Regions from separate parts of the Bacillus sp. GW823-FHT06B01 genome, predicted to be linked through region 2. Evidence: predicted binding sites of a transcription regulator. Region 2 holds the regulator's gene; each other region holds the start of a gene.

What was found. The regulator Rex, encoded in region 2, represses fermentation and respiration genes when NADH is low (regulators of the CRP and FNR family bind a similar motif). The targets are predictions, from matches to a motif close to TTGTGAAATATTTCACAA.
Region 1: the regulator Rex is predicted to act here: its motif matches at 1,663-1,680, upstream of adhE (bifunctional acetaldehyde-CoA/alcohol dehydrogenase).
Region 3: the regulator Rex is predicted to act here: its motif matches at 2,647-2,664, upstream of AC1Q8N_RS15910 (formate/nitrite transporter family protein).

What each region holds. Positions count from the first base shown of each region.
Region 1 is NZ_JBXAHR010000002.1:489,440-495,704, forward strand. It holds gene AC1Q8N_RS09540 (O-acetylserine dependent cystathionine beta-synthase) at 1-478, shown strand, start outside; gene AC1Q8N_RS09545 (bifunctional cystathionine gamma-lyase/homocysteine desulfhydrase) at 482-1,615, shown strand; gene adhE (bifunctional acetaldehyde-CoA/alcohol dehydrogenase) at 1,876-4,479, shown strand; gene AC1Q8N_RS09555 (YrhC family protein) at 4,606-4,833, shown strand; gene AC1Q8N_RS09560 (ABC transporter substrate-binding protein) at 4,989-5,936, shown strand; gene AC1Q8N_RS09565 (FecCD family ABC transporter permease) at 5,942-6,265, shown strand, end outside.
Region 2 is NZ_JBXAHR010000015.1:2,837-9,101, reverse strand. It holds gene groL (chaperonin GroEL) at 1-1,392, opposite strand, end outside; gene groES (co-chaperone GroES) at 1,431-1,715, opposite strand; gene AC1Q8N_RS28360 (CPBP family intramembrane glutamic endopeptidase) at 2,117-2,866, shown strand; gene AC1Q8N_RS28355 (YdiK family protein) at 2,863-3,057, shown strand; gene AC1Q8N_RS28350 (redox-sensing transcriptional repressor Rex) at 3,084-3,713, opposite strand; gene AC1Q8N_RS28345 (ABC-F family ATP-binding cassette domain-containing protein) at 3,901-5,826, shown strand; gene tsaD (tRNA (adenosine(37)-N6)-threonylcarbamoyltransferase complex transferase subunit TsaD) at 6,234-6,265, opposite strand, start outside.
Region 3 is NZ_JBXAHR010000003.1:532,832-539,096, reverse strand. It holds gene AC1Q8N_RS15925 (alpha/beta-type small acid-soluble spore protein) at 1-24, shown strand, start outside; gene AC1Q8N_RS15920 (TrkH family potassium uptake protein) at 139-1,458, shown strand; yybP-ykoY riboswitch at 1,497-1,662, shown strand; gene AC1Q8N_RS15915 (TerC family protein) at 1,753-2,547, shown strand; gene AC1Q8N_RS15910 (formate/nitrite transporter family protein) at 2,749-3,600, shown strand; gene AC1Q8N_RS15905 (cyclic-phosphate processing receiver domain-containing protein) at 3,628-3,939, opposite strand; gene AC1Q8N_RS15900 (prepilin peptidase) at 3,954-4,676, opposite strand; gene AC1Q8N_RS15895 (LutC/YkgG family protein) at 4,789-5,499, opposite strand; gene AC1Q8N_RS15890 (LutB/LldF family L-lactate oxidation iron-sulfur protein) at 5,499-6,265, opposite strand, start outside.

The sequences.
Region 1 (6,265 bases), on a different contig from region 2:
AAACCCGCGTGCTTATTTCAAAACACTAGGTCCTGAACTTTGGTCGGCACTTAGCGGAGAGATTAACATATTTGTTGCAGGAGCAGGAACTGGTGGTACATTCATGGGGACTGCATCTTATTTGAAAGAAAAAAATGTAGATATAAAAACGGTTATTGTGGAACCAGAAGGATCCATTTTAAATGGTGGTAAAGCTGGTTCGCATGAAACAGAAGGGATCGGCCTTGAATTCATCCCGCCATTTTTGAAAACATCTTATTTTGATGAAATTCATACAATTTCTGATCGAAATGCATTTTTACGAGTAAAGGAATTAGCGCAAAAAGAAGGACTGCTTGTTGGGAGCTCTTCAGGAGCAGCATTTCATGCAAGTTTACTTGAAGCAGAGCAAGCGGCACCAGGTACAAATATTGTAACGATTTTTCCTGATAGTAGTGAGCGTTATTTAAGTAAAGACATATACAAAGGATGGGAATAAAAAATGAGAGCAAAGACAAAGTTAATTCATGGTATTCGCATAGGAGAACCTTCAACTGGATCTGTAAATGTACCGATTTATCAAACAAGTACGTACAAACAAGAAGCAGTTGGTAAGCATCAAGGATATGAATATTCACGTACAGGCAACCCAACACGTGCAGCTTTAGAAGAAATGATTGCAGTATTAGAAAACGGTCATGCTGGTTTTGCATTTGGTTCAGGAATGGCTGCTATTACAGCTACAATTATGTTGTTCTCAAAAGGTGACCACGTTATTTTAACAGATGATGTGTATGGTGGAACGTACCGCGTTATCACGAAAGTATTAAATCGCTTCGGTATTGAGCATACATTTGTAGATACAACCAACTTAGAGGAAGTTATAGAAGCAATTCGTCCGAATACGAAAGCGATTTATGTGGAAACACCAACGAACCCATTACTGAAAATTACTGATATTAAGAAAATATCTACTCTTGCTAAAGAGAAAGATTTATTAACAATTATCGATAACACATTCATGACGCCATATTGGCAGTCGCCGATTACTTTAGGAGCAGACATTGTACTTCATAGTGCAACGAAATATTTAGGAGGTCATAGTGACGTAGTTGCAGGCCTAGTAGTTGTAAATAGCCCGCAATTAGCAGAAGACCTTCACTTTGTACAAAACTCAACAGGAGGCATTCTTGGCCCACAAGATAGCTTCTTACTACTTCGTGGTTTAAAAACATTAGGAATTCGAATGGAAGAGCATGAAACGAATTCACGCGCAATTGCCGAGTTTTTAAATAACCATCCAAAAGTAAATAAAGTATATTACCCAGGTCTTGCATCACATCAAAACCATGAACTAGCGACAGAACAAGCAAATGGATTTGGTGCTATTATCTCATTTGATGTAGATAGCGAAGAAACATTAAATAAAGTACTTGAGAAATTACAATACTTTACACTTGCTGAAAGTTTAGGAGCAGTAGAAAGTTTAATTTCTATTCCATCTCAAATGACACATGCATCAATCCCAGCAGATCGTCGTAAAGAGCTAGGAATTACAGATACATTAATTCGAATTTCTGTCGGTATTGAAGATGGTGAAGATTTAATTGAAGATTTAGCACAAGCACTAGCATAATAAAAATGCACTGCTCATATAGGCAGTGCATTTTTATTACATCACTTTTGTGAAATGTTTCACAAAATAGACATACACAAATGAAATTATTTCATGTATATTAAATTCATGAAATGTTAATCACGAACAAACTTGTGAAACGTTTCACAAACAATGAGGTTCATGTAGGAAAGCAACTCTATTTTTTTTGCGCTAATCGGGACTTATTATGACCTATAGGGTCTTATTTAGTCCATAATAGCAGAATAGGAGGAATTTACATGGTAGTCAAAGAGAAAGTTGTAAATGAAATGCAGGAAGTAAAAGAGATGATTGATACGTTAGTGAATAACGGTCGAAAGGCTTTACAAGCATTAGAAAGTTTTACACAAGAGCAAATTGACAACATTGTTCACGAAATGGCATTAGCAGGTGTGGATCAACATATGCCACTTGCAAAGTTGGCTGTTGAAGAAACAGGTCGTGGTGTATATGAAGATAAATGTATTAAAAATATTTTTGCTACTGAATATATTTGGCATAGCATAAAAAAAGATAAAACAGTAGGGATTATCCACGAAGATCCTCATGAAGAAATAATAGAAATTGCGGAACCTGTCGGTGTAGTAGCTGGGGTAACGCCAGTAACGAATCCAACGTCGACAACAATGTTTAAAGCATTGATCGCGATAAAAACGAGAAATCCAATTATTTTCGCATTTCATCCTTCAGCACAAAGCTGTTCCATTGCAGCAGCGAAAACAGTATATGACGCTGCGGTGAAGGCCGGGGCACCAAAACATTGTATTCAGTGGATTGAAAGACCTTCTGTCGAAGCAACGAAACAATTAATGAACCATGAAGGGGTTGCACTTGTTTTGGCCACTGGAGGAGCAGGTATGGTGAAATCAGCTTATTCTACTGGAAAACCAGCGCTAGGTGTAGGTCCTGGTAATGTACCATGCTATATAGAGAAATCAGCGCATATAAAACGAGCTGTTAATGATTTAATTTTATCAAAAACATTTGATAACGGTATGATTTGTGCATCAGAACAAGCAATCATTGTAGATAAGGAAATTTATGATGATGTGAAAAAAGAAATGATTGCAAACAATTGTTACTTTGTAACAGAAGAAGAGAGAAGAAAATTAGAAAAGCTTGTTATTAATGAAAATACATGTGCAGTAAATAGTGATATTGTAGGGAAATCAGCACAGTACATTGCCGCATTAGTTGGAATTACTGTGCCTGAAAATACAAAAATGCTTGTAGCTGAAATACAAGGTATCGGAGCAGCATATCCACTATCTCGTGAGAAACTGAGTCCAGTATTAGCTTGTGTAAAAGCAAATTCACTAGAAGAGGGACTTACATATTGCGAAGACATGTTAGACCTCGGTGGTTTAGGACATTCAGCAGTCATTCATTCTACAAATAAAGAAGTACAAAAACAATTTGGATTACGTATGAAAGCTTGCCGTCTTATTGTAAACGCCCCTTCATCACAAGGTGGAATCGGTGACATATATAATGGATTTATTCCATCACTTACGCTTGGTTGCGGCTCGTATGGGAAAAACTCAGTTTCTCAAAACGTAACAGCGACGCATTTATTAAATATAAAAAGGTTGGCAAATAGAAAAAAGAATATGCAGTGGTTTAAATTACCACCAAAAATTTATTTTGAAAAACATGCGACAGCATATTTAGCAAATATGCCTAACATTTCACACGCATTTATTGTAACGGATCCAGGAATGGTTGAGCACGGATATGTAGATACGGTTACGCATTATTTACGTAAACATGCAAATGATGTAAAAGTCGAAGTTTTCTTTGAGGTCGAGCCAGATCCATCAGATGAAACTGTGTTTAAAGGTGCGGAAATGATGAGAAGTTTTAAGCCAGATGTAATTATCGCACTTGGTGGTGGTTCAGCTATGGATGCAGCGAAAGGGATGTGGCTTTTCTATGAGCACCCAGAAACAACATTCTATGGAATTAAACAGAAGTTTTTAGATATAAGAAAACGTACATGTAAATATCCGGAATTAGGAAGTAAGGCGCAGTTTGTTGCCATTCCAACAACATCAGGAACAGGATCAGAAGTGACACCATTTGCGGTTATTACAGATAAGAAAAATAATATAAAGTATCCGCTCGCGGATTATGAATTAACACCAGATGTAGCAATTGTTGATCCACAGTTTGTAATGACAGTACCACCACATGTAACAGCAGACACTGGGATGGACGTATTAACGCATGCAATCGAGGCGTATGTGTCTGTTCTAGCAAATGACTATACAGATGGATTAGCATTAAAGGCCATTGATCTCGTATTTAAATATTTACCAAGAGCATTTAAAGATGGAAATGACGAAGAAGCACGAGAAAAAATGCATAATGCTTCTGCAATCGCAGGGATGGCATTTGCAAATGCTTTCCTAGGCATTAATCACAGCTTAGCACATAAAATTGGACCAGAATTTCACATTCCGCATGGGCGTGCGAATGCAATTCTTATGCCGCACGTAGTTCGCTATAATGCTATTAAGCCAAGAAAACACGCATTGTTCCCAAAATATGAGCACTTTGTAGCTGATGAACGCTATGCACATATCGCGAGAATGCTCGGGCTTCCAGCAGGCTCGACAGCAGAAGGTGTGGAATCACTCGTCCAAGCAATTATTGAGCTTGGAAAAAGCTTAAATATAAATATGAGTATTGCAGGACAAGGAGTTGCTAAAGACCAATTTGAAGAGGTTGTTGGATTATTAGCAGAAAGAGCTTTTGAAGATCAATGTACAACAGCTAATCCAAAATTACCTCTCATTTCAGAGCTGAAAGAAATTTATATGGAAGCATATAAAGGTGAGTAATGGTTATGAAAGGGTCGCAATAAAGCGGCTCTTTTTCTTTTGGAAAACATCTCCCAGAATGGCTGTATTTACTGGTCTTTAAGTTTAATAGAATATGATACAGTGAAATGGAGGAGTGAGAATATAATGAAAGAATTACAAGGGAAAATAGAAGATTATACTCGGTTCGGACAAATTCTTCTCGCTGTAAGTACATTGTTAATGGTTGGCTTATTGATTCCGAATGGAGCAAAAGAAACAATACAATCTTTTGTTATGATGGGGAGCACCATTATATTTTTAAGTTTATCATTCTTTTTCTTTCAGCGTGTGAAAGTGATGCGAGATCAGTTAGAGGGAAATGAATGTGAGTAATATTATGAAATAGAGCACTACAAAAAGAACGAATCTTTTTGTAGTGCTTTTTGTTTTTGTAAAAAATGTATGCGGTTTATATTGACAATGATAATCCTTATCAATTAAAGTAGAATAGTAGTTAATGATTATCATTATCAGTTAGAGGTGAAAGAATGAAAAAATCTATTACGCTATTCACAGCGATTTTATCTATTTTTTTCTTGTTAATAGGTTGCAATGCAAAGGGAGACGAAAAAGCATCTGCAACAAAAACAGAAAAAGGAAAAGAGAAAATCGAAGTTACCGACCTATCAGGAAGAAAGGTAACATTCGATAAAGTGCCAGAGAGTTTTGCAACATTAAGTATGGGAGACATGAATATTATTCATGCTTTAGGCGGAAAAATAGTAGGTCGTCCGGATGCAAAAATAACTCTTCCAGAGGATGTAAAGAAAGTACAAGTAATCGGGAATGCACATCAACCGAATTTTGAGCAAATCGCTAGTTTAAAACCGGATGTACTTATTGCTAACAATGGGTTTCAAAAGAATGTTCCAACGGTTGAAGGACAAGGAACGAAAGTAATGATTTCTTCTGCGAATTCTGTACAAGATATTCAAAAGAATATTGAACTATATGGAACGATAATGAAGAAAGAAGATAAAGCAAAAGAACTTAATCAAAAAATTAATGATCAAATGAAGACATATGAGAAAAAGAGTGATGTGAAAGCACTGTTAGTATACGGAGCACCAGGTACTTATTTAGCAGCATTACCAACATCTTTATCAGGTAATATTTTAGAAAAAACAGGCGGAAAAAATATTGCAGCTGATTTTCCGGAAATGAAGGAATATCCGCAATATGCGCAGCTAAGTGTAGAACGTATTATTGAGGCAAATCCAGATGTGATTTATTTAATTACACATGGAGATCCAAATAGCGTTAAAAAAGCATTTGAAGGCGAAATGATGAAAAATGAAGCGTGGAAAAATTTAGATGCAGTAAAACAAAATCGTGTAGTTATTTTGCCACCAGACTTATTTGGATCAAATCCTGGAACAAAAGTTACAGAAGCAATGGACTTTATGTATAAAAGTATACAAGATGTAAGGAAATGATAAGTATGGAAAGTAGTGAAGTAGTAAGGGAAAAGGAACATCCTTTTGCGAAAAAAAGATGGATAATAGCAGTTACTTTAGTTGTATTAACGATTCTAGGTCTTTTTTATGGTCTTTTCGCAGGAAGCCTATCCTTTTCTTTACGAGAAATTCTAACAGGGATACAAGATGAAGGTTCGACGGTTCATCGAATTGTATGGGACCTTCGTATACCGAGAGTGCTCGTTGGATTTATAGTAGGAACATGTTTAGCAGCATCTGGTGCACTGCTGCAAGGGGTTATGAGAAATCCTCTTGCAGACCCTGGTATTATCGGGGTTTCATCTGGA
Region 2 (6,265 bases):
CTCTACAACTACAGATCCTTCTAGACCAGCGTTGATTGCGATTTGACGAACTGGCTCTTCTAGTGCGCGAAGTACGATGTTGATACCTGTTGCTTCGTCGCCTTCAGCTACGATAGAAGCTACTTTCGTGTATACGTTCATAAGTGAAGTACCACCACCTGCAACGATACCTTCTTCTACTGCTGCACGAGTTGAGTTAAGTGCATCTTCAATGCGAAGTTTGCGCTCTTTTAACTCAGTTTCAGTTGCTGCACCTACTTTAATTACTGCTACGCCACCTGCAAGTTTTGCAAGACGCTCTTGTAATTTTTCACGATCGAATTCAGAAGTAGTTTCTTCTAATTGCGCGCGGATTTGACCGATGCGAGCTTCGATTTGTTGTGAATTTCCGATACCTTCAACTACAGTTGTGTTTTCTTTCGTTACAACAACTTTACCAGCACGTCCTAAAGATTCAATTGTAGCAGATTTTAAGTCACGACCTAATTCTTCAGTGATTACTTCGCCACCAGTTAAGATTGCGATATCTTCTAGCATTGCTTTACGACGGTCACCAAATCCAGGAGCTTTAACAGCTACTACATTGAATGTACCACGAAGTTTGTTCACTACTAATGTAGCTAAAGCTTCGCCTTCTACATCTTCAGCGATGATAAGAAGTGGTTTACCTTGTTGTACCACTTGCTCTAATACTGGTAAGATTTCTTGGATGTTAGAAATCTTCTTATCAGTAATTAAGATGTATGGGTTATCAAGAACTGCTTCCATTTTGTCAGAATCAGTAATCATGTAAGGAGATGCATATCCACGATCAAATTGCATACCTTCTACTACGTCTAATTCTGTTGTAAATCCTTTAGATTCTTCTAAAGTAATAACGCCGTCGTTACCAACGCGCTCCATTGCTTCAGCGATTAATTGACCTACTTCTTCGTCAGCTGCAGAAATAGCAGCTACTTGTGCGATAGAAGATTTACCTTCGATTGGTTTAGAAATCTCTTTTAATTCTGCAATTGCAGCAGTAACAGCTTTTTCGATACCTTTACGAAGACCCATTGGGTTCGCACCAGCTGTTACGTTTTTAAGACCTTCACGAATCATAGCTTGTGCTAATACAGTTGCAGTTGTTGTTCCGTCACCAGCTACATCATTTGTTTTGCTAGCAACTTCTGCTACTAATTTTGCACCCATATTTTCGAATGCATCTTCTAATTCAATTTCTTTTGCGATTGTTACACCATCATTTGTAATAAGTGGTGAACCGAATTTTTTCTCAAGTACAACGTTACGACCTTTTGGTCCAAGCGTTACTTTTACTGCGTTTGCAAGAGTGTCGACACCGCGAAGCATCGAACGACGTGCTTCTTCACTAAATTTAATATCTTTTGCCATAATAATTGACCCCCTTGAGTTTTTTAAGATTTATATAATTAACCGATAACTGCTAAAATGTCACTTTCACGTAAAATCAAGTAGTCAGTACCTTCGTATTTTACTTCAGTACCTGCATATTTTGAGAAGATGATAAGATCACCTGCTGCTACCTCTAAAGCAACACGCTCACCATTTTCAAGCACTCGACCAGTACCTACTGCAATAACTTTACCCTCTTGTGGTTTTTCTTTTGCAGTGTCTGGTAATACAATACCACTTGCTGTTTTTTCTTCCGCTTGAACAAGCTCAATTACAACGCGATCACCTAATGGCTTTAGCATGAACAATAACCTCCTCATTTTGTTATGTAAATTTTATTTATTAGCACTCAAGTCACTCGAGTGCTAACACACTTATAATAATAAATAATCTCAATTTCTTTTGCAAGTAAAAAAATCATAATTTTTTCGCAAATTAAGCTATACACTTTTCTATATAGAGTCCCTCTTCTTCTACCTTTACTATATGAATCGTTGTTTCCACTAATCGTATGTTACAATATGAAAGGACACCCTAAATTGTTTTCGCTATACACACAACTTTCTCCTGTCTTCTATTATAATTTCAAATAAGGATTTACGAAAAAAACATAATTTAAGCGAGGTTTATATCGTAGGTAGCATATTTACATGTTATCCTACCTTATCTCATACACTAGAGTTAGAAAGGATGGTTAAACCATTTGAAAAAACAATATTGGTGGGTTATCGTTACATACATTTTAATGCAGTTATCATCCATTGCTGGATTACCACTTCTTCTGAAAACTGGACTTTATGATAACAGGGGATTTACTAGAGAAGAGAAATTTCAACTCATAACTGGCCACTGGGCAATCATTAGCTTCTTTATTGCATTATGTATCGTACTTTGGTTACTTAGAACAGATATTCGTGACAGACGTTTAGATACAATGCGCTCTACTGTTCCAGCTACGATTGGTTGGATTTTTATCGGGTTCTTCCTAGCATTTTTCTCACAAAGTATTGCCGGTATGATAGAAATGCGTGTATTAGGAATTAAACCTGGATCAGAAAATACAGCAAGACTTATGGATATCGCAAGAACGACACCTTGGTTCCTTATCGTTATCTCTATAATAGGACCTATTTTGGAAGAAATCGTATTTAGAAAAATTTTATTTGGTACACTTTATAAGAAATTTAACTTCTTTATTGCTGCTATCATTAGTTCTCTTGTATTCGCAGCAATTCATTTTGATTTCACTCACTTATTGGTATACACTTCTATGGGACTCGTATTCGCCTTTTTATATGTAAAAACGAAGCGTATTATCGTCCCTATCGCAGCTCATGTTGCAATGAATACATTAGTTGCAGTTGCTCAAGTTTTAATGAGCAATGAACAAATTCAAGAAATGATTAAAGAAGCTGAAAAAATGCAAGGCTTTATCGGAGGATTTTTAGTATGAGGAACTCACCATTGTTCATGGCTGCATTGTACTTCCTTCTAGGATGTATCTTTACACGCTTCGCCATTACGAACGTAACAGATACAATCTGGAATATGTGGACAATACTATTTGCAGTTATGGCAACAATTGATTTTAATTTGGCACTTCGCCTTATATTAGTTAAATTCACAAAGAAAAAACAACAATAAAACGCAGAGGTCGCTTCCTCTGCGTTTTATTGTGGATAATTCTTTAAAAAGTAAACAAGTGTTTGTAACTCTACCGCTAAATCAATATGGTGAATTCTTATATTATCTGACACATTTAAGCGCGCTGGTGTGAAATTTAAAATACCATGCACGTTCGTTTCTGCCAATCTATCTGCTACAGATTGTGCTACTGTAGCGGGTACTGTTAATATTGCCACTTGTATATCAGTTGATAAACGTTCTTCTAATTCATCTAAATGATATACAGGAATGCCCCCGATTTCTGTCCCGACTTTCTCTTCACTAACATCAAACGCCATTTCAATTTTTGTATTATTGTTTTTCGTGAAATTATAATGTAAGAAAGCGGTCCCTAAATTACCTACTCCAATAAGTGCTACACGTGTTATATCATCTTGGTCGAGTGTTTCACGGAAAAATGATAATAAATAATTTACGTTATATCCATAACCTTTTTTCCCTAACGCTCCAAAATATGAAAAATCTCTTCGAATCGTTGCGGAATCAACTTTTACCGCTTCACTCAATTCGGCTGATGAAACACGTTGCTTACCAGAAAGAGATAAGTTTTGGATAAATCGATAGTATAGAGGCAATCGTTTGGCAGTGGCCTGTGGAATTTTTTGCTGCTCCATATAACCTCTCCTCTCTTCCTATCTTTATTCATATACTTGAATCAAATACAGAAGTTTAGCACTCATGAATTTCCCTGTATAATAAAGAGAAGAAGTATTCTCTCTTTATTTTAAACTATACACTATTTTTAGTATGATTGAGAAATATAAACATGGCAAAGTTAAGAAATTATTTGAGGTGAAAACATTGATTTTATTACAAGTAAACGCGCTTACGAAATTATACGGTGCCGAAACGATTCTTGCAAACATAAAATTGGAAGTTCAAACGAAAGATCGTATCGCATTAGTCGGACGAAATGGGGCCGGAAAATCTACACTATTAAAAATAATAGCTGGTGAGCTATCTCATGATGGTGGCGAAATTATAAAACCAAAAGATGTCTCAATCGGATATTTAGCTCAAAATACCGGGTTAGAAACGTCTTTAACAATTTGGGATGAAATGTTAACCGTCTTTACACACTTGCAGCAAATGGAGACAAAACTTCGAAGGCTAGAGCAAGAAATGGGAAAAGAAGAAAACTTTTCAAACGAGGCTACATATGAAAGATTATTAGCTGATTATGACCAATTGCAATTAGATTATAAAGATCAAGGTGGATATCAATATGAAGCAGATATTCGCTCGATTTTAAGTGGTCTTGGCTTCCCAGTTGAAACGCACCAGACGACGATTTCTACATTAAGCGGTGGACAAAAAACACGATTAGCTCTCGGTAAATTATTATTAACGAAACCAGACCTACTTATTTTGGACGAGCCTACAAACCATTTAGACATCGAAACGTTAACATGGCTTGAACAATATTTACAAGGCTATCCTGGCGCAATACTAATCGTTTCCCATGACCGTTATTTCTTAGATAAACTCGTTACACAAGTATATGAAATTTCGAATAAAGAAAGCAGACGATTTGTTGGTAACTACAGTAAATATTTAGACTTAAAATCAGCATTATACGAGCAAGACATGAAACGTTATGAAAAACAACAAGATGAAATCGCTAAGCTTGAGGATTTCGTTCAAAAAAATATAGCGCGCGCATCTACGACAAAACGTGCTCAAAGCCGTCGTAAACAATTAGATAGAATGGAATTATTGACTAGACCATTAGGTGATTCTAAGTCAGCATCCTTCCACTTCGATATCGAAAAACAAAGTGGAAATGATGTTTTACAAGTAAAGGATGCAACTATCGGCTATGATGATGATCCGATTATTGAACATGTAACTATGCGCTTAACTCGCGGGGATAGCGTTGCTTTAGTTGGTCCAAACGGAATTGGGAAATCCACATTATTAAAATCACTTGTGAATAAGTTACCACTATTAAATGGTGATGTTTCTTTCGGATCCAATGTATCTGTTGGTTATTATGATCAAGAACAAGCAAACTTAACATCTTCTAAGCGAGTTTTAAATGAGTTATGGGATGAATATCCATTGCAGCCCGAAAAAGAAATTCGCACGATATTAGGTAACTTCTTATTCACAGGGGATGATGTACTAAAACCAGTATCTTCTCTTAGTGGTGGACAAAAAGCTCGATTAGCTCTTGCAAAACTTATGATGCAAAAATCGAATTTATTAATTCTCGATGAACCTACGAACCATCTTGATTTAAATAGTAAAGAAATTTTGGAGAATGCTTTAATTGATTATCCAGGCACCCTTCTATTTGTTTCACATGACCGCTACTTTATTAATCGTGTAACGACGACCGTTGTTGAGTTGTCAACAGAAGGTGCACAAGAGTATTTAGGCGATTACGATTACTATGTAGAGAAGAAAAATGAAATGATTGAACGTGCAGCATTTGAACATCAAGAAAACCAAGCACCTGTTCAAAAAACTGTAGCTCAAGAGAAATTAAATTATCTCGAAGAAAAAGAGCGTAAACAATTAGAACGTCAACGCACTCGAAAAATTGAGGAACTAGAACAAAATATTGTAGAATTTGAAGAAGAAATTGCTACGTTAGAAGATCAACTTTGCTTACCAGAAATATACGCAGATTATGAAAAGGCTAGTGAAATTACAACGAAAAAGCAAACACTACAAGAGCAACTTGATGCTTGTATGGCAGAATGGGAAGAATTACATTTATAAGAGTATGAATAAGAAGGATGTCTCATAAGTCGGGATTTTTGACTATGCGACATCCTTTTTATCTTCTAGCTAGGGTATAAACGATTCGACACGACATACCGATTTACCGACAAAGTTTGACAATGTTGGCTCGCCCCTATAATAAGGGCACATTTCAAAATGTTTTTTAGAGATATCTTCTTGCGATTTATTTCCCAAAAAAGAATACATTCAAAGGTCAGACTTCACCTACTTTATCCACAGGTTTATACACATATCCACCTTTATAAAATAAACCCCAAAATAACTTTTCCACATTATCCACAAATCTCAAAAAAGTTATCAACATTTTATATACACAATAAAACCCACATTATCAACAGATAATATGGGTTTTATCCACAAGCTGTGGTTAATTTTGTGCATAACTATTCTTCAATATCTAATCCTGGATTTGCAT
Region 3 (6,265 bases), on a different contig from region 2:
GCTCAACAACAATTACGTGGATAATACAATAACCTATGGCTTAGAGGCAGATATTCTCTGCCTCTTTCTATTTTTAACATACATAATCGTGCTTTTTCACATACTAGTAAGAGCAAACTGAAAGGAACGATATGTGACATGAAACGGATTAATATTAGCATGAGTCCTCCCCGTGTTCTTACTTTGTCTTTTATTATGTTATCAGTTATCGGTACATGCTTATTAAAACTACCAATTGCTACAACAACTTCTATTTCATGGATCGACGCTTTATTTACAACAGTTTCTGCTTGTACTGTTACTGGGCTTGGTGTTGTAGACACCGGAAAAGTATTTACTTTGTTTGGACAGTGTGTCATTTTAACGCTTATACAAGTAGGGGGACTTGGCATTATGAGCTTTGCCGTTTTAATTGCGATTATGCTCGGCAGAAAAATTGGTCTTCAAAACCGAATTTTACTGCAACAAGCGTTAAACCAAACGAACATTGGTGGTGTCATTCGTCTTGCCAAAGCATTATTTTTATTCTCTTTTACAGTCGAATGTATCGCTACTTTGATTCTTTCTTTTGAATGGGTACCAAAATACGGGATTGCTAAAGGGATCTATTATAGCTTTTTTCATTCGATCTCTGCTTTTAACAATGCTGGTTTTTCTGTGTGGAGCGATAATTTAATGTCCCATTCTCATAGCATTCTTGTCAATCTCGTTATTTCCTCCCTCATTATTTTAGGTGGAATTGGTTTTACAGTAATCGTAGATATAAAAAGAAAGAAAAATTTTAAAAACCTTACATTACACTCAAAACTTATGCTCTCTTCTACTCTAATCGTCAATATTATTGCGACTGTTTTTATTTTTATATTCGAGTTCCACAATTCCCTTTCTATGAGAGGATTTACCCCATTTGAAGAAGGAATGGCCGCTTATTTCCAGGCGGTTTCAACTCGTACTGCCGGGTTTAATACAGTTGATATTTCTGCATTATCAAAGCCTTCCCTACTATTAATGATGCTCCTTATGTTTATTGGCGCTGGTAGTGCTTCAACCGGCGGTGGAATTAAGTTAACAACATTTTTAATCATGTTTTTTGGGGTATTTAAATTTTTACAAGAACAAGATGATATTGTCGTTTTTAAAAAATCTATTAAAGATACTCTCATTGTCAAAGCATTGACCATCACTATTATTTCCATTTCATTTATCTTTTTTGCTATTTTAATTTTAAGTATTACTGAGCGAGTTCCTCTATTGATAAGTGCTTTCGAAGTATTTTCAGCATTTGGGACTGTCGGTCTCAGTATGAATTTCACACCACACTTAACTATGATCGGAAAAGCTATTATCATCTTTATGATGTTTTTTGGGAAAATGGGACCTTTAACATTGGCTTTTTCATTTGCACGTAAAAAGAACCGAAAAATAAAATATCCGAATGAAGATATTTTAACAGGTTGACAACCGTATACATTATCCATATAATGAGAGTACAATAGCATATCTCCAAAGGGGAGTAGCGTCCAAGAATATTTCTTGGAAACAAAGTCGTCATTACGTAGAACTTAGTTCTTCCGGCTTTGTTGGCATTTTCATTACATATGTCTAGCAAGACCTTTGCCTATTAACGGCAGAGGTCTTTTTTGTATTAATTTCCAAATTCTTCCAAAGTTAATAGGCAGGAGTATGGGGAAACTAAATAGTGGGGAAATTCTTCACTTATTTAGTACTTATAGAAATGAGAGGAGAATGTACATGGATGTATCATTATTATTGGAGTATGGTTGGGTATTACTCATCCTAATTGCACTAGAGGGGATTTTAGCGGCTGATAACGCTCTCGTTCTTGCAATTATGGTAAAACATTTACCAGAAGAAAAACGAAAGAAAGCATTATTTTACGGATTAGCGGGGGCATTTGTTTTCCGATTCGGATCGTTATTTATGATCTCGTTCTTAGTCGACGTATGGCAAGTGCAAGCAATCGGTGCCATTTACCTTATGTTTATAGCTGGTAATCACTTATTTAAAACGTATGTTAAAAAGAATACGGATGAAGAAACAGAAGAAAAAGAAGCAAAGAAAAAACAAGAGAACTTTTGGTGGACTGTATTTAAAGTTGAGGTTGCTGATATCGCCTTCGCAGTTGATTCAATTTTAGCTGCAGTTGCGTTAGCAATGACTTTACCAAAAACAGGATTAGGTACAATTGGTAGTCTTGATACTGGGCAATTCGTTGTTATCTTTGTAGGTGGACTTATCGGGTTAATCATCATGAGATTTGCAGCAACTGCTTTCGTACAAATCTTAAAACGTAAACCAGGACTTGAAACTGCAGCATTCTTAATTGTAGGTTGGGTTGGTGTGAAACTAGCAGTTTATACATTAGCACACCCTGCATTAAATGTAATTCCGCATTCATTCCCAGAATCTACACTATGGAAGCTTACATTCTGGATTATATTAGTCGGAATCGCAGTTGGCGGTTGGTTCTTCTCGAAAGAAGTAGAAGTAAAAGTAGAAAAGAATTTAGACGAAAAAGCGCTGTAATTACAGCGCTTTTTCTTTTTCCCTTCCCCTCTCAATGTCCAGAAAAAATTCTATTATACTACCATTTGTAAGCGTTTTCTTAATATATGTATGTCCTTTTTGTGAAACATTGCACAAACTTATTGAAACTAAGAACAATTCCATGTACTTTATTCATATAAGGAGTATTTATAGATGATGTACTAAAGGAGCGTATTACTCATGCTAGAGCAAGGAATAGATTATGTTGTCAAACTGGCTAAGAGCAAAAAACAAATGCTAGATACAAACCCGATGCAATATTTCATTCGTGCCGCACTTGCGGGTATTTATATCGGTTTTATTATTGTACTATGTTTTAAATTAGGTAACTTTTTTCACATTGCAGATTCACCGGCAACTTATTTAGCTGCTTCTATGTTTTTCGGAATTGCCCTCGTACTTATTATATATGGCGGTGCTGAATTGTTTACTGGAAACACAATGTACTTTACTGTAGCAACTTTAAGAAAAGAAACAACGATTTCTGATACACTTCGTAACTGGGTCGCTTGTTATGCAGGGAATTTAGCTGGCGCTTTATTCTTTGCCTTACTATTTTATGCAACTGGAATTTTCGAAGCAATTGATCACGGCCATTTCATGAATAAAGTAGTAGAAGGAAAAATGAATACACCTACAATGCAATTATTCTTTAAAGCAATTTTATGTAACTGGCTTGTATGTCTTGCGTGTTTCTTACCTTCTCAAGTTAAAGGTGATACAGCAAAAATTATGATGATGATGCTACTCGTTTTCACATTCTTCTTATCTGGTTACGAGCATAGCATTGCAAACTTATCACTGTTTGCTCTATCTTTAGTTTCACCGCATCCGGAGACAATTTCTTTTGCAGGTGCTATTCATAACTTAATTCCAGTTACAATCGGTAACATTATTGGCGGGTCCGTCTTTGTCGGCATGGTATACCATTACTTAACAAAGAAAGTACCTGACGTGAAACAAGAAGAAACTGAATTAGTAGCGGCTCAACAAGAAGAAATCATTCCGTTACAAGCACATATGAAACATTAAAAACTCCAAAGTAAAACTTTGGAGTTTTTAGCTCCCCACATATTTAACAACAAGGTGCGGATTAATTTCGCCTTCTTCCTTTCCCTTATTAATTCTCTGTTTCATCTTGTGCATACCGATGACATCATTCGTATGAAGGTGAATTTCATTTACATATAAACCCTCTTTACAAAAAGCCTCTACAAAATCTAATCCATTTCTTTTCCCCCATCCCATATTAAAATCAAGGGAAAGAATATTCACATCATAATCCCGAACCATTTGCAAGGCACATTCTACTGTAGTGGCGGGCACATACCCGTACGGACAACTTCTTTGATCATCCATATATACATTCATGTTCTATCCTCTCTCTATTTTGTATACGTGAACAACATATAACATATTGCCCCAAGGCTAATAAAAGGACCGAACGGAATTTGGCTCCTCATTTTCATACGTTTTAATACTATACCAACTCCAAAGAAACAAAGACTAAAGCAAGATGCTAAAAATAAGATCATAAAAATCCCTTTCAGTCCCACTATAAATCCAAGTAACGAAAGTAATTTTATATCTCCTCCACCAAGCCCTTCTGGATATATCTTTTGCATGCAATATAACAAAATGAATATAACGCCACTACCAACTATACTATCTGTCCAAGTCACTAACGGCACAAAAACACATTCTAAAATGAGTAAACAGGCAAACCAAGCTAAAATACGATTGGGGATTAACATATATATGTAATCTGTAACTGAAATAATAAGAAGGAGAGAAAAAAGCGATAAAATGATGATAAGCTCCCGTTCCACCCCAATCATATATACAGTAAGAAGAAACATCATTCCTGTTACAAGTTCAAATACTACGTACAAAATTGAAATTTTCCTCTTACAATTCGTACAACGTCCTCTTTGTATACAAAAAGAAATGATTGGAATCAATTCTTTTGGCTTTAGCACATACTTACAATAATGACAATGTGAACGCGGGATAATGATAGACTCACCAAGTGGTACTCTCATCGCAATTAACATAAAAAAAGAACCAAACACCATCCCCACTAACAATGCATATAAATAAGTGAACATCCCTTCCTCTCCTTTCCAGAAGAACATAGCAAAAAAAGGAGAGAAATTCTACTCCATATTATTTCTATTCTATTAAAAAAGCAGGCCATTTTCTGGCCTGCTTTCCCCTCTTTTATACGATGAAATATACTGCTTTTAATGGTCCGTGTACTCCGACAACAAGATTCATTTCAATATCTGCCGAGTTACTAGGTCCTGTAATAAAGTTAATACAAGATGCTACTGCCTCGCCATTTTCTACACGTGTGTTCATATCCTGAACTGCTTGTGTAATACGAGGCACAAGTGTTTCACGTGGAATAATAGCAAAGTATACAGTCGGTAAAAAGTGTAAAGAACGACCTTGGCCTTTATGACTTTGTACAACAATCGTACCAGATTCAGCTAAAGTATAATCACTAAATGCGATTCCAATATTCGCTCTTTCTGCGATACGCATATTCTCTTCTTTTTTCTCAGGATCCCATACATTCACTTCAACATTTTGCTTTGGAAGCTCTTCTTTAAATAAAGAAGTCAATCCATAAGAATCAAAACGTTCGTCTGCCGATAACATAATAGGTCCCCCGCCGTTTTCCACGATTACTTTTTGAATATCTTCACGTAAACGGTCGTTTGTCGTTTCCACTACAGTTGTATGAATGTTTGTACATTGATTTTTAAATACTTCTAACAATTCTTCTTTTGAATAATCTTTTAGCGTTTCTACATTCACATTACTTTTCCATGCTGGACGCTTTACGCCTTCCGTTTTCCGCTCACGTCCAAGTTCTTTTGCAATATTATCTAGAAAGGACTCACGGTTTTGAATTAATCCTGTCATTATTTGTCCCCGCCTTTCTTATGATCTTTATACCAATCACGGAATCGTTCTTTACTTGGAGCCGGGAATTCACGAATATCTGTCCAGTTTTTAAGTGGCCCAACACCTTTTGATACACGGTTGCCCGATGTAAATGGACTCATTGCTGCTGGCGCCATTTTTGATCCCATTTTATATAAAGCTGCTGAAGATGCACCCATACTAAACATTTTCATTGCTAATTTTTCTGCAAGTGGTGCACGTCCTTCTTGCTCAACAATTACTTGACGATGTTTTAATAATAAATCATGCAATGGTATTTTTACTGGACAAGCTTCTGTACACGCTCCGCATAAACTAGAGGCATATGGAAGCTCTTTGTAATCATCGTATCCACCTAAAAGTGGTGTTAATACCGCACCGATTGGTCCTGAGTATATAGAACCATACGAATGTCCACCAACGTGACGATATACAGGACATACGTTAACACAAGCAGCACAACGAATACATTGCAATACTGAACGGAATTCAGACCCAAGAATTTGAGAGCGGCCATTATCAACAACAACTAAGTGGAATTCTTCTGGTCCATCTACTTCCTCTTCTTGGATTGGTCCCGCTACAGTTACATAACTTGTTAATTTTTGCCCTACTGCACTACGACATAGTAAACCAACTAAAACATCTAATTCTTCCATTGTCGGAACCATACGTTCCATACCCATTACTGCAATTTGAGTTTTCGGAATCGACATAACAAGATCGGCATTACCTTCATTCGTTA